DNA from 2 places in the Streptomyces stoeckheimensis genome. Region 2 is predicted to be linked to the other one. Evidence: riboswitches for the same ligand, from Rfam matches in the RefSeq annotation. Region 2 holds a riboswitch; the other holds the start of a gene.

Evidence for each region. Region 2 has a riboswitch for cobalamin ahead of ACE1OC_RS04205 (CbtB domain-containing protein). Riboswitches for the same ligand answer to the same signal wherever they lie in the genome.
Region 1: linked by a shared signal. The riboswitch ahead of ACE1OC_RS12865 (energy-coupling factor ABC transporter permease) and the one ahead of ACE1OC_RS04205 (CbtB domain-containing protein) in region 2 are both predicted to bind cobalamin.

The regions. Positions count from the first base shown of each region.
Region 1 covers NZ_CP169550.1:2,873,445-2,880,835, forward strand. Annotated here, with positions in the region: gene ACE1OC_RS12850 (winged helix-turn-helix transcriptional regulator) at 1-778, opposite strand, end outside; gene ACE1OC_RS12855 (MFS transporter) at 917-2,173, shown strand; gene ACE1OC_RS12860 (flavodoxin family protein) at 2,183-2,899, opposite strand; cobalamin riboswitch at 3,182-3,376, shown strand; gene ACE1OC_RS12865 (energy-coupling factor ABC transporter permease) at 3,405-4,100, shown strand; gene ACE1OC_RS12870 (energy-coupling factor ABC transporter substrate-binding protein) at 4,109-4,444, shown strand; gene cbiQ (cobalt ECF transporter T component CbiQ) at 4,449-5,198, shown strand; gene ACE1OC_RS12880 (energy-coupling factor ABC transporter ATP-binding protein) at 5,195-6,028, shown strand; gene ACE1OC_RS12885 (PadR family transcriptional regulator) at 6,191-6,745, shown strand; gene ACE1OC_RS12890 (EF-hand domain-containing protein) at 6,791-7,003, opposite strand; gene ACE1OC_RS12895 (tRNA-dependent cyclodipeptide synthase) at 7,262-7,391, shown strand, end outside.
Region 2 covers NZ_CP169550.1:926,762-934,152, reverse strand. Annotated here, with positions in the region: gene murJ (murein biosynthesis integral membrane protein MurJ) at 1-689, opposite strand, end outside; gene ACE1OC_RS04210 (lipid II:glycine glycyltransferase FemX) at 833-2,011, shown strand; cobalamin riboswitch at 2,428-2,589, shown strand; gene ACE1OC_RS04205 (CbtB domain-containing protein) at 2,628-2,849, shown strand; gene ACE1OC_RS04200 (CbtA family protein) at 2,869-3,633, shown strand; gene ACE1OC_RS04195 (SpoIIE family protein phosphatase) at 4,198-6,282, shown strand; gene ACE1OC_RS04190 (four-helix bundle copper-binding protein) at 6,401-6,811, opposite strand.

The DNA.
Region 1 (7,391 bases), 1.9 Mb from region 2:
CGACGACCAGCACGGTCCGCTTCAGTCGCAGCAGTTGTCCGGCACGAAAGGTGGGCAGGCGCAGGGCGGTGGCGAGGTGGAGGTCGACGTCGGAGAGGAGGGTGAAGGGGATGCCCTCCTGGCTCGCGAACACGCGCTGTTCGTCGGGGCGTTGGGTGCTGACGCCGCGCACCTCCGCACCCGCGGCGCGGAAGTCCTCGTAGGCGTCCCGGAAGAGCCGGTTCTCCAGCGTGCAGCCGACGGTGCCGGGGATGCGCGACCAGCCCTCCGGTAGGGGGCTGGGGCTCCCCGTCGCCGGATAGCAGAACAGGACGGTGGCCACGCTGTCGGCCACCGGGTCAACCGGCGCGCCGTCTCGGTGACCGGACAGCCGCAGGCGCGGCAGCCGCCGGCCCGTCAGGTCCGCGACGCGCCGTGCCTCCGCGCTCGTCTCGCCGGCGGTGCCGCTGAGAGAGCCGTCGCCGAGGAGCCAGCGGTCGGCCCAGTCCTGCATCGACAGCAGGACCGGCAGCAGCCCCCGGCCGCTCTCGGTCAGCCGGTACTCGTGCCGCGTCGGCCGCTCCTGGTACGGGACCTTCTCCAGCACTCCCGTCTCCACCAGGTGCGCCAGGCGCTCGGCGAGGACCTTCCGGGAGATGCCCAGCTCCTCCTGGAGCGCGTCGAACTTGTGGTGTCCTCGGGCGGCCTCCCGGATCAGGAGCAGGCTCCACCAGTCGCCGACCACCGCCGCGGCTTGCGCGATCGCGCAGGCGGCGTCCCGCTCGGGGATCGACCTCATCACTACGTCTCCACTTCTGCGCGCACGGCGGCCGTTCGCCGGGACCATCTTGCGCCATGGGGTCAGTTCCGGATAGAAACTCACCTGGAACGAGTGAGTTCCCAAAAGAGACTGACAAGACCCGGGGGTGGGCTCCGCATGAGCGGAACACAGGCGATCCAAGAGCACGACCGACGCGACGACGAAGGGGAGACCTCATCGCCGGGCGTCTTCTGGCGCTTCTGGGCCGCCGCCACGGTCAGCGGCGCAGGCACCGCCGTCACCGTCCTCGCCCTGCCGCTCGTCGCCCTCACCGTTCTGGACGCCACCGCTTTCCAGGTCGCCCTGCTCGCCGCCGCCGGGCAGGTCTCCTGGCTGCTGCTCAGCCTCCCGGCCGGCGTCCTCGCGCAGCGCGTGCCGCTGCGCCGACTCCAGGTCACGCTGGACCTCGTACGGTTCGCGGCGCTCGGATCGCTGCCGCTCGCCTGGTGGATCGGCACGCTCACGTATCCGCACCTGCTGTTCGCGGCGCTCGTCACCGGCTCGGCGACCGTGCTGTTCGACATCGGCAACTCGACCTTCCTGCCCGCCGTCGTCCCGGCCCGGCAGCTGGCCGCCCGCAACAGCGTCATGTCGGGCACGCACGCCGTCACCGACACCGGCGGCCCCTCCCTCGGCGGCGTCCTGATCGGTGCGACGGGCCCGGTCGGCGCGATCGTCGTGGACGCCGCCAGCTACCTGGCCTCCGCCGTGCTCTTGCGCACCCTCCCCGAGAGCCGCCCCGCACCCCGCACCGGCGAGAGCGCGCTGCGGCTGATGCGCGCGGGATGGCGGTACGTCACCAAGCACCCGGTCATGCGCCCCTGCATGATCTGGGCGACCGCCGCCAACTTCCTCAACGCGGCCCTCGTCACCCTCACCCCCCTCTACCTGGTCCGCGGAGCCGGCCTCGACTCCGTGCAGCTCGGTCTCGTCCTTGCCATGGACGGGGTCGGCGCGCTCGCCGGCGCCGCCGTCGCGGTCCGCGTGACCACACGCCTCGGCACCGCACGGGGCATCATCCTGGCCGATCTGACGGGCGGCGCGCTGCTCCTGCTCGCCCCGCTGACCACGTCGGCGGGGGACGCGTACTGGTTCGCCCTGGGCAACGCCGGCTTCGCCTTCGGCACCGTCATCGGCTCGATCACCACCCGCACCTACCGGCAGACGCAGTCGCCCCCGGAACTGCTGTCCCGCGTGATGGCCACGGTCCGTTTCGTCTCCTGGGGCGCGCTGCCCCTCGGCGCGCTCACCGCCGGCCTCCTCGCCACCCACTTCGGCGCCCGTACCGCGCTCTGGACCGTCTGCGCCGCCGCCCTCCTACCCCCGCTCTACCTCTTCTCCACCAAGGTGGGCCGCCACCGCGACCTCATCTGACGGCCTAGCTCAACGGTGCTCGGGGTTCTCGAAGTCGAACCGGCAGCCGGCGTCCCACTCGGAGCGCTGGTTTCCGTGGGCGGGGATGCCACCGGTGTCCTTGAGCATCCTCGCCAGGTGGAGCTGGTTCCAGGTCATGAAGGTCGTGTTGCGGTTCGTGAAGTCGTTGTCCGGCCCGCCGGAGCCGGGGTCGAGGTACGACGGGCCCGGGCCGGCCTCGCCGACCCAGCCCGCGTCCGCCTGCGGCGGAATGACGTATCCGAGGTGCTGGAGGCTGTACAGGACGTTCATCGCGCAGTGCTTGGCGCCGTCCTCGTTGCCGGTGATCAGGCAGCCGCCCACGCGGCCGTAGTAGGCGTACTGGCCGAGCTCGTTGAGGATCGACGAGCAGGCGTACAGGCGCTCGATCACCTTCTTCATGACCGAGGAGTTGTCACCCAGCCATACGGGCCCGGCCAGCGTGAGGATGTCCGCGGCCATGACCTTGGAGTAGATGACCGGCCACTCGTCGGTCTCCCAGCCGTGGTCCGTCATGTCCGGCCAGACGCCGGTCGCGATGTCGAGGTCCACTGCCCTGAGGACCTCGACCTGGACACCCTGGCGCTGCATGATGCCGGTGCTGATGTCGATCAGGCCCTGCGTGTGGCTCCGTTCCGGCGACCGCTTGAGGGTGCAGTTGATCACCACGGCACGCAGGTCGTCATGAGACATGGCCTTGTCAGTCATCGTCGTGCTCCTCCGGTAGCCACCCGCCCAGACTCACCGGCACACGGCAGGCCCGCCACCCGGCCGCACCCGTCCGGGTCGTCCGGGTGAAACAGCACGGCCGGAATAGTGCGGCGACGCGGGACAGCCCGCCTTCGGCGGTCACGGAGCTGTGGAACTCCCTTTTCAGCCCGGGGCATTGAGGCGGACGGCGACGGCGCCGACACGCGGCGTGACGCACAAGCGGAATCCGGTCACCGCTCGGCGCGATTGGGGCGGGTTGTTCCCGGTCCGTGCGGCCGACTAGGGTCAGCGGGCCTTGGTGTTCGGGAAACCGGTGGGAAACCGGTGCGGCCCTCGCCACTGTGATCGGGAAGTCCGGCTCCACTCCTGCGGGAAAGCCACTGGGCTGCGCGGGAGGTTCCGCGCTGCCCGGGAAGGCGGAGCATGGACGTCAACCCGTGAGCCAGGAGACCGGCCGGGGCGCGTTGTCCATCCACGAGGTGCTGGAGAGGTCTCCCTACTCATGCATATAGCCGAGGGGTTCCTGCCCCCTTTGCACGCGGTCGCCTGGGGCGCCGTGTCCGCCCCCTTCGTCGTCCACGGCGTCCGCTCGCTCACCCGCGAGGTGAAGGCCAACCCGGAGAGCACGCTGCTGCTCGGTGCGTCCGGGGCCTTCACCTTCGTCCTGTCCGCCCTGAAGATCCCTTCGGTGACGGGCAGTTGCTCGCACCCCACCGGCACCGGGCTCGGGGCGATCCTGTTCCGGCCGCCGATCATGGCGGTGCTCGGCACGATCACCCTGCTGTTCCAGGCCCTGCTGCTGGCGCACGGCGGGCTCACCACCCTCGGCGCCAACGTCTTCTCTATGGCCATCGCCGGCCCGTGGGCGGGCTACGCCGTCTACCGGCTCCTGCGGAAGTCCGGACTCCCGCTGATGGTGACCGTGTTCTTCGGCGCCTTCTTCGCCGATCTGGTCACCTACTGCGTCACCAGCGTGCAGCTCGCCCTGGCCTTCCCTGACCCGGCCTCCGGAATCGCGGGCTCGCTCGCGAAGTTCGGCGGGATCTTCGCGGTCACGCAGATCCCGCTGGCCGTGAGCGAGGGGCTGCTGACCGTCCTGGTGATGCGGCTGCTGATGGCGTCGAGCAAGTCGGACCTGGTCCGGCTGGGCGTCGCCAAGCTGACGGCCCCCCGTACCGGAGAGAAGGCGGCGGCCTGATGAACGGCATGTCCAAGAACGCGAAGATCAACACCCTGCTGCTGCTCCTGGTGGCGGCGCTGGCCGTCCTGCCGATCGCCCTGGGGCTGGGCGAGGGCAAGGAGGAGCCCTTCACCGGCGCCGACGCGCAGGCGGAGGCGGCGATCACCGAGCTGAAGCCGGACTACGAGCCCTGGTTCTCCCCGCTGTACGAGCCCCCCTCCGGCGAGGTCGAGTCCGCGCTGTTCGCCTTGCAGGCGGCGCTGGGCGCGGGCGTCCTCGCGTACTACTTCGGGGTCCGCAAGGGCCGCCGCCAGGGTGCGGCCGCCGCCGCGGCCGCTCCCGCCGCCGCACCGGAGGCGTAGCCGGGTGCTGCCGATCGACGTGGCCGCGCACGGCAGTCGCTGGCGCGGCCGGCACCCGCTGGAGAAGGCCCTGCTCGGGATCGGGCTGACGGTCACCGCCGTGTGCCTGCCGCCCTGGCCGGGCGGGCCGCTGGTGGCCGCCGCCACCCTCGCCGTGCTGCTCGGCCCGGCCGGGGTGGCTGGCCGGCAGCTCTGGCGGGCCTTCCGGATCCCGCTCGGCTTCTGCTTCACCGGGGCGCTGCCCCTGCTGTTCGCGGTCGGCGGCCCGGCGGGGCCGGTGTCCCTGGCCCCCGACGGCCCCCGGCTCGCCGCCGAACTGCTGCTGCGCACCTCGGCGGCCTCGCTCGGGCTGCTGCTGTTCGCCTTCACCACCCCGGTCTCCGACGTACTGCCCCGGCTGGTCCGGGCCGGGGTGCCGGCCCCCGTGGTGGACGTGGCCCTGGTCATGTACCGGATCGGCTTCCTGCTGCTCGACTCCATGGCCCAGGTCCGCCGGGCCCAGGCCGCCCGGCTCGGGCACACCGGCCGGGCGGCGCTGTGGCGTTCCCTGGCCGGACTGGCCGCCACCTCCTTCGTACGGGCCTTCGACCGCGCGGCCAAGCTCCAGGCGGGTCTGGCCGGACGCGGCTACGACGGCGCGCTGCGGGTCCTCGTACCGGAGGCGGCCCTGTCGTGGCGCTTCCTGACGGCCACCGCCGGCCTGCTGGCGGCCCTGATCACCCTGACCCTCACCCTGAAGGGGCTGTACTCGTGAACCCGTCACTGAACCCGGTGGTGGAACTGTCCGGCGCGGGCTACGCCTACGAGGACGGCCCGGCGGTCCTGACCGGCGTCGACTTCGCCATCGCGCCGGGCCGGGCGCTGGCCCTGCTGGGCCGCAACGGCAGCGGCAAGACCACGCTGATGCGGCTGCTGAGCGGCGGCCTGCGGCCCGGCGCGGGATCGCTGTGGCTGGACGGCACGGAGGTCTCGTACGACCGGGCCGGACTGACCCGGCTGCGCACGTCCGTCCAGCTGGTGGTGCAGGACCCCGACGACCAGCTGTTCGCGGCTTCGGTCGAACAGGACGTCTCCTTCGGCCCGATGAACCTGGGACTGTCCGCTCCGGAGGTCCGCGCCCGCGTGGACGCGGCCCTCGCCGCCCTGGACATCACCCGGCTCCGGGACCGCCCCACCCACCTGCTCTCCTACGGCCAGCGCAAGCGCGCGGCGATCGCGGGGGCGGTGGCGATGGCTCCGCGGGTGCTGATCCTGGACGAGCCGACGGCCGGCCTGGACCCGGACGGCCAGGAGCGGCTCCTCGACGTCCTCGCGGGACTGCGCGCCTCCGGCACGACGGTGGTCATGGCCACCCACGACGTGGACCTGGCGGTCCGCTGGGCCGACGACGCGGCGGTCCTCACCCCGGCGGGCATCCGCTTCGGTCCGGCGGAGGCCCTCCTCTCGGAGCCGGCCCTCCTGACCGAGGCGGGCCTGCGCCAGGCCTGGTCCCCGGCGGTGGCCGCGCTGTTGCGGGCCCACGGCCTGCTCGCTCCCGACGCCCCCGGCCCCCGCAACCCGGAGGCGCTGGCCGCCTGGCGGTAGCTCGCCGGAGGGGCTGGACGGCGAGGCCGGGACGGCCTGCCGGCCGGACGGGGACCGGGTCGCCGTCGCCACCGTCGAAAGGGCGGCTCGGACGAACCCGTGGCCCTCGCCCTGGAGAAGGGCATCGCGGTCCTCGATCTGCCGCAAACCTAGGATGGCCGCATGTCGCTCCCGCACGCCATCCTCACCGCCCTGCTCGAGAAGCCCTCGTCGGGGCTGGAGCTGACCCGGCGGTTCGACAAGTCGATCGGGTACTTCTGGTCCGCGACGCACCAGCAGATCTACCGCGAGCTCGGCCGGTTGGAGGAGTCGGGGCTGATCCGGGCGCTGCCCAGCGAGGGTCCCGCGCGCGGGCAGAAGAAGGAGTACGAGGTGCTGCCCGCCGGGAGCGGGGAGCTGGCGCGGTGGGTCGGGGAGCGTCAGGACCCCAAGGCGGTGCGGGATCCCCTGCTGCTGCGGATCCGGGCGGCCGCGGTGGTCGGACCGCAGGGGCTGGCCGCCGAGCTGCGGCGGCATCTGGAGCTGCACCGGGCCCAGTTGGCCGTGTACGAGGGCATCGAGGAGAAGGATTTCCCGGCCGGCCGGGACTCCGACGAGGACCGGCTGCGGCGTGTCGTGCTGCACGCGGGAACCGGGCTGGAGACCTTCTGGCTGCGCTGGCTGGAGGAGGCCCTCGCCGAGGTGGAGGGCATGACCGGCGGGCCGCGCCGGGCCTGACGCGCGCCCCCGGCCCGACAGGGGGCCAGGGGGCGGCGCGGATGCCTACTTGTTCAGGGAGGCCCAGAACTCGTCGAAGCTCAGCAGGCCGTCGTCGTTCGAGTCCTTGGCGGCGATCACGGCCTCCGCGACCGGACCGGTGACGAACGGGTCGCCCATCTCCGCCATCGCCGAACGGAACTCGTCGGCCGTGACGAAGCCGTCACCGTTCACGTCGAACTTGCCGAACGTCGTCCGTGCGCTCTCGATGTCCGCCACTGGGTCCACCCCTTCTTGCTTGGTGCTTGTTGACCGGCTCAGGGTAGCGGCACGCCCGGCCCCCTCACGCCCCGGGTCCCGTTCGAGCGGCAGATAGAAATTCAATTACCCTTCCGTAGTGCGGAAGCGATAATTCCAGCCAACAATTCAAGCCTCCACTTGTCACGCTCCGGGGCCACCGCATAACGTAGTGACATTGCCGCCACACCGGGAGCGCAGGGCTCCCAGGGACAAGCAGCAACAAGGGCGATCACACAGGTGACGATCACAGCTGACGCATCATTCGAAGTTCTGCCCTTCACCCGCACTTGCCACCACATCTGGGAAGACGGCGACCATGTGCTCATCGGAGTGAGTCCTGGCAACAGCTACTTCAGCTCCGAGCGCA
Region 2 (7,391 bases):
GGCAGCAGGGCAATCGCCTGGACGGCGATACCTGCGGTGCTGCCGACGCCGAGCAGGAGCAGCTGGGCGTCACTCACGTCGCCCGCTGATCTCGCCTCGACCGCCACGGCCAGGTACAAGCCGAAGACGGCGATGACGACGACGTTGTTGAGCACCGGGGTCCACATCATCGCGCCGAACCGGTCGCGCGCGTTGAGCACCTGGCCGAGCACCGTGAACACGCCGTAGAAGAGGATCTGAGGCAGGCAGTAGCGGGCAAGGGTGATGGTCAGCTCTCGCTGCGCACCCGTGTAGTCCGTGTACGCGGCGACGATCCAGGGCGCGGCGAGCACGGCCGCCGCGGTGATCGCGGTCAGTGCCCCGAGGCACAGGGTGATCAGCCTGTCGGTGTAGGCGACGCCGGCGTCCGCATGCTCCTTCGCGGCACGAACCAGCTCCGGCACGAACACCGAGTTCAGCGCCCCGCCGATCAGCAGGATGTAGACGATGTTCGGCACGGTGTTGGCGACGTTGTAGGCATCTCCGAGCAGCGCCGTTCCCAGCGCGGCGACGATGACCGCGCTGCGCACGAAGCCGGTGATCCGCGACGCGAGCGACCCGAGCATCATCACGGTGCCACCGCGGAGCCGACCGGTCCGGGCCTGCGGTGGCGTCTTGTCTGCGGACTCCGTCCGCTCCGGCGTCGTCACGCCCCGCCCCTCCGCACGCCATCAGGAAGCGGCCGGAAAGTTCCTGCCACACGACAGGACGGCCAGGCGTGCAAGAGGTAAGCGGGCCCTTCCCGCCGCCCTCCCGCCGGAGGGGCGTGGACCGGATTGAGGAGGCCTCCGACATGGCCGTGGCCGAGGCGCAGATGACTGAACGCACCAGCGGTTTCGAGATAGCGCGCACGACCGTCGAGCAGCACCGTGGATACCTCAGTAGCCTCAGTGGGCGCACATCGGTGGACCAGGTGAGCTTTCTGCAGCTGCCGTCCTGGGCGGCTGTCAAGGAAGGCTGGACGGCGGAGCGGCTCGGCTGGTTCGACGGTTCGGGCCGCCAGCACGGCGCCGCCCAGGTGCTGTACCGGCCGCTGCCGGGAACCCGTCGCTACTTCGCGTATCTGCCGGAGGGGCCTCAGCTGGACTGGGCCGATCCCAGGCTGACGGACATGCTCCAGCTGCTGCTGGACCATTTGCGCTCCGCGGGGGCGTTCGCCGTACGCATGGGCCCGCCGCTGCCGTACCGGCGCTGGCATGCGTCGACGCTCAAAACGGCCGTGGGACCGGGACGCCGGGTCGAGGACGTGGTACCGGATCTCGTGGATCCGGTGGGTGCGGCAGTGGGCGACCGGCTCCGGACCGCCGGATGGCGACGCTGCGGAGAGGAGGGCGGTGCCGGCGACGCCCAACCCCGCTACCTCTTCGAGGTGCCACTGGCCGGCCGTAGCACCGACGACCTGTGGTCCGGCCTGAACCAGGAGTGGCGCCGCAACATCAAGAAGGCATCGAAAGCCGGGGTCGAGACCTTCCTCGGCACGGGCGACGACGTGGCGACCTTCTACGAGCTGCTGCAGGTCACCGAGCGGCGCGACGGCTTCCGACTGGGACGGTCGCTGGACTACTTCCAGCGGCAGTACAGGGAGCTGAATGCGGAGGAACCGGGACGTATGAGGCTGTATCTCGCACGGCATGCGGATGAGGTGCTCGCCGCCCACACCATGATCGTGGCGGGACGGCGCGTCTGGTACCAGACGGGAGCTTCCGCCGACCACCGTCGTGAAGTACGGCCGAGCAACGCCTTGCAGTGGCGGATGATCCGGGACGCGCACACGCTGGGCGCGTTGGTATACGACATGCGCGGTGTGCCCGCGACTTTGGATCCGCAGGAGCGCGCCTTCGGGCTGATGCGCTGGAAGCTCGGCACCGGAGGTGAGGTCGTCGAGACACTCGGCGAGTGGGAGCTGCCGCTGCAGGGTGCTGTCAATAGGACGCTGCACCGAGCCATGCAGGTGTATCTCTCCCGTCGCTGAGGTCAGCCGAGGGGCATGCGGATTGGTCATGGGGCAACCTTAATCCCACGTGCTAATCCATTTAGTAGACTAGTTGATGCTGTGGCGGGCCTGCCCGGTTTCGCCAAACAGACGATTAAGGGATGAATCGACACGCAAGAGGCGAGAACCCGTCGATGTGGCAGCGTCATGCCGACGGTCTGGTGGGCAGGCGGCAGGGACGTGCTCCGCATGCGCTTGTCGCAGTCCGGCAGGTCCGGCGGAAGAGCCCGGCCGGAGCGCGGGCCCGCGCATTTACGGTGTCGACCCCACGGCTGAGATCAACATCACCCGCTTGTCATGCACCTTCTCTTTTCGCGACAACTGCGCATCTGCGGGCGCTATTTGAGTCGTGAAGCCGAATCGCGCGATTCTCTCTGCTGCCTCGCACGCCCTTGGCGTGGTCGATGCTTCGCGGTACCTTCGCGACGAATCATTCGACGGCAGGCGGAAGCCGGTGGGAATCCGGCACGGTCGCGCCACTGTATGCCTGTACATCGCTCACGGACTGGGCGGTGCACGTTCGGCAAGTCAGACCCGCCGCCGTCACTTCGAGCTCCACCCGACCGGGACGCGTGTTCCCACAGGAGGTCCTGCTATGGCGCAGTCCGTTGCTCCGCCGATCGTTTCCGCCCCAGTCGCACCTGCCGCGCTGCCGATCCGTGCGGTCCTGCCCTGGGCGGCCTTCTTCGGAACCCTGATGCTCCTCCTGCTGTTCTTCGTCGGCGCGGAACAGGGCGCCACGGCGGTGTTCTCGGGCGACGGTGTGCACGAATGGGTGCACGACGGCCGTCACCTGCTCGGCTTCCCCTGCCACTGACACGAAGGCGAGCGAACACATGAACTCCGCAACCGTCAGAAACCTTCTGGTACGCGGCATGCTCGCCGGCCTGGCCGCCGGGCTACTCGCGCTGGCCGTGGCCTACTTCCTCGGCGAGCCGCAGATCGACGCGGGCATCGCATACGAGGACGCGCACAGCACGGAACATGGGATCGAAGTGGTCAGCCGCACCATGCAGGCCACTACCGGTCTTGCCACCGGCATCCTCATCTACGGCGTCGCGCTGGGCGGGATCGCTGCCCTGGCGTTCTGCTTCGCCCTCGGCCGGATCGGCCGCTTCAGCGCGCGAGCGACCGCTGTCCTGCTGTCGCTCGGCGCCCTGATCGCGGTCTACGTCGTGCCGTTCCTGAAGTACCCCGGAAATCCCCCGGCCGTCAGCGACGCCGACACCATCGGGCAGCGCACCACCCTCTACTTCCTCATGATGGTGCTCAGTGTCCTGCTGGCCGTAGCCACGGTAATCCTCGGCAAGCGCCTCGCGCCGCGTCTGGGCGATTGGAACGCCACGATCGCGGCCGGCTCCTTCTTCATCCTGGCCGTCGGCCTGGCCTACGCGTTCCTCCCGGCCGTCAACGAGATGCCGAAGGACTTTTCCGCCAACGTGGTGTGGGAGTTCCGTCTTGCGGCGCTCGCCATTCAGGCCACGTTGTGGGCTTCCTTCGGTCTCGTTTTCGGCTACCTCGCCGAACGGGTACTGGAGCCCAGGACTGCCGGGACAGGGCACCGGAGCGCGACCGTACCTTCGGCTCCGGCGTCTCTCTGAAGAGCGATGTGAAAGGGTCCGCCAGCCAGTCCTGGCGGACCCTCGCCACTATGCGGTCCCGTGGACCACGCAGGCGGCTGCCGCGATCCGACCGTTGTTGCGCCAGCAGATGTAGAACCCGCCCCATTCCGGTGGGGCCGCTGGAGCCTGGCGCGGACACCTGGTCTGCCGCCATCGTCGTAGGCGTGTTACCTCCCGTGGGTCCAGCCAGGCCCCCGCGCGGCATCCAGGACGTCGAGGCGGCTGCTGAGGCAGGCTGACCGCCAAGTAGCTGGCCCTTGGAGCACAGGTAGCTACCTTCATCGGCGTTCGCGTCTACGCGATGGCACGGGCGCGGGAGAAGGCGACGACAGGGCCGAACGCGCCGCGCTGGGCCCCACGCAGTCCGCGAGCGTCGGGGCCTTCCGTCACGCTCTGCGACGTACCGGACAGGCGGCTGGTAGCCGTGAGGCGCCCGCCGCCGGTTCGGAGGGACGATGAGACGGTGGGAGCGGGCGAGAGGAGATCGGAGCCCGGGGTCCGGCCGGTACGGGCTGCCGTACGAGTGAGCGGAAGGGTGCCGGGATGAGTGCGTCCGATGCGTTCCGGGTCGAGGTCGGCGGGACGGGTGCGGGCCCGGCGGCCCCCGGCGGGCTGCTGGACGTGCTGAGCCTGGCCGCGGTGGTGCTGGACGACAGCGGGCGGATCGCGCTGTGGAGCCCGCAGGCCGAGGAACTGTTCGGATATTCCGCCGACGAGGCGCTGGGGCGGTTCGCGGGCCCCCTGCTGGTCGACGAGCAGCACCTCGATTTCGTCATCGGGCTGTTCGCCCGCGTGATGGAGAGCGGGCGGCGCTGGGCGGGCGGCTTCCCGGTCCGGCACAAGGACGGCAGTACGCGGCTGGTGGAGTTCCGCAACATGCGGCTGCAGGACGACCAGGGAGGCCACTACGCGCTGGGGATCGCCACCGACCAGGTGACGCTGCGGCGTGTGGAGCGGGACCTGGCGCTGTCCTTGCGGCTGATCTCCCAGTCACCGATCGGGCTCGGGGTCATGGACACCGATCTGCGGTTCATGCTGGTCAATCCGGCGCTGGAAGGCATGAACGGCGGCTCGGCCCAGGACCGTGCCGGACCCGACGCGGGGCAGACGCCGCCGTTTCTGAGGGGGGACGCCATCGAGTCGGTGATGCGCGAGGTCCTCGCCACGGGGGTGCCGGCGCTGGACCGGTTCATGGTCGGGGACGCCCCGGACGATCCCGGCCAGGAGCATGCCTGGTCGGTCTCGTTCTACCGGCTGGAGGATCCCGCCGGGCGGGTGCTGGGCCTGGCCACCTCGGTGGTGGACGTCACCGCGCAGCACAGGGCGGCCGCCGACGCCGCCCGGGCACGGCGCCGCCTGGCACTCGTCGCCGATGCGTCGGCGCTGATCGGCACCACCCTCGACCTGGGACAGACGGCCCGGGAGCTGGCCGGGGTGTGCGTGCCCGAGGTGGCCGACCTGGTCACGGTGGATGTCCTCGACAGCGTCCTGCAGGGCGTGCGCACCGACGGGGCGCAGACCGGTCCGGCGCGCTTCCGCGCCTTGGCGGTGGTATCGGCGTACCCCACCGAGGCCGCACGGGCCCCGGACCCCGTCGGTGACCTCGTCGTGTACGCCGCGGACCGCCTGGTCATCCGCTGCGTCAACACCGGGCGCCCCGTCTTGAGGGCGAAGGTGACCGCTGAGGACCTGCGCCGCATCGCCCGGGACGACGACTCGGCCGCGGTTCTCGCCGCGGCCGGCATCCACTCGTACCTCGTGCTGCCGCTGGTCGCCCGCGGCGAGGTGATCGGCGCCGTCGGCCTGATGCGGGCCCGCAATCCGGCGCCGTTCGACGAGGACGACGTCACTCTGGCCGGCGAGCTCGCTGCCCGCGCGGCCGTGTGCATCGACAACGCCCGCTGGTTCCAGAGCCAGCGTCATGCCGCCCTCGCCCTCCAGCGGAACCTGCTGCCGAACCGGCCCTCGCATCGGCCCGGGCTCGGCATCGCCCACCGCTACGAGCCGGCGGGCGCCACCAGCGAGATCGGCGGCGACTGGTTCGACGTCATCCCCCTCCCGGGCGACAAGACCGCCTTGATCATCGGCGACGTCATGGGCAGTGGCATCGATGCCGCCGCGACCATGGGCCAGCTGCGCACCGCCACCCGGACCCTGGCCCAGCTCGACTTCGACCCCGCCCAGGTCCTGCACCACCTCGACCAGGCCACCGCCGGCATGGACGACACCTTCACCACCTGCGTCTACGCCGTCTACGACCCGCACGACCAGCGCTGCCGCATCTCGGTGGCGGGTCACCTGCCGCCGGTCCTCATGCGCTCCCGCCGCCCGCCGGAACTGCTCGACCTGCCCACCGGCGCGCCGCTCGGGGTAGGTGGTGTCCCCTTCCACACCACCCGCCTCGACCTGGGCCCCGGGGATCAGCTGGTCCTCTACACCGACGGCCTGGTGGAGACCCGCGACCAACCCCTCGACGAACGCTTCGATTTCCTCCTGTCCCTGCTCGCCGGCCCCTACCGTGACCTGGAGGACACCTGCGACCTCCTGCTCCGCGAGCTGCGGCACCCCGGCGATCACGACGACGTCGCCCTGCTGATCGCCCGGATGCAAGCCGAGCGGTCGGACTGACACGCCCCCATGAGGGGATATCCGGAATCATTCATGACACCTCCCATCGTCGTTGACGGAGGAGGCGCCAGCGGGCCAATGGCGTAGAGGTTCCCAGTGCCTGTGGCCTGGGCCCAGGTCAGCCCAGGGAGGCGATCAGCTCGTTGCAGGCTTGTTCGCAGCGGCGGCAGGCTTCGGCGCAGATGCGGCAGTGGTCGTGCATGCCAGCGTGGCGTTCACACTCGTCACCGCAGGCTTTGCAGACGGTGGCGCAGGCTTTGAGAATGGCCCGGGTGATGTTGGCGTCGTAGCCGGTGTGGCGGGAGAGGACTGCGGCGGTGGCGGTGCAGATGTCGGCGCAGTCGGCGTTGGTGCGGATGCACTTGGTGAGCTCGGCGACCATTTCCTCGGACAGGCAGGAATCCGAACAGGCGGTACATGCCTGGGCGCAGGCGATGCATTCCTCGATACAGCGGGTCAGTTTCTCCCGGTCCACACCGCCGAGGTCGGCGGGGTAGGTGTCGAGCATGTCCTTGACAGCGGTGGTCATTGTGCGCCTCCGTGAGTTCGCAGGGCTGGGTTCTGTCCCCTACGGGTAACACCGGGCGCGGGTGTTCAAACGGGGGAGCCTGCTGTTGTCATCGCATGGGTGCGGCCGCCTGCCGCTGGCGAGGAGGCGGTGCGGGGGTGGGTTCGATGGAGAGGCGATCGCGGTAACCGCTGTCTTCCTCGTACGGTCCGGTGTACGTGACCATCACCAGGCGGGGCGGCCCGGTCGTGGTGGCGGCCGTCCCCCACGCCGACAGGCACCACCGGGGCACCCAGCGCGACCGTGTGAAGGGCAGGCCAAAAGAATCGGCAGGAGAGCAGCCCGAGACGAGCGCAGCGGACGGGCCGAAACTCTGGTGATGTGGTGTGGCCGGGTTGGGGTCGCGTAATCCGCCGACGCGTCCATCCGTTCACTTATCCGGCCGCAAGATCACGGCTCGGTCACGACGCACGTTAAGGTGACGTACGTGTGACCTGCATCACTCCGTATTTGCGTCGCCGAAAGCGGGCTTGGCCATCTGCATGCAGGGGTGATAGGTCGGGGATCAATCGGACTTATTTCGGAAAGCCTTTGATCGCAG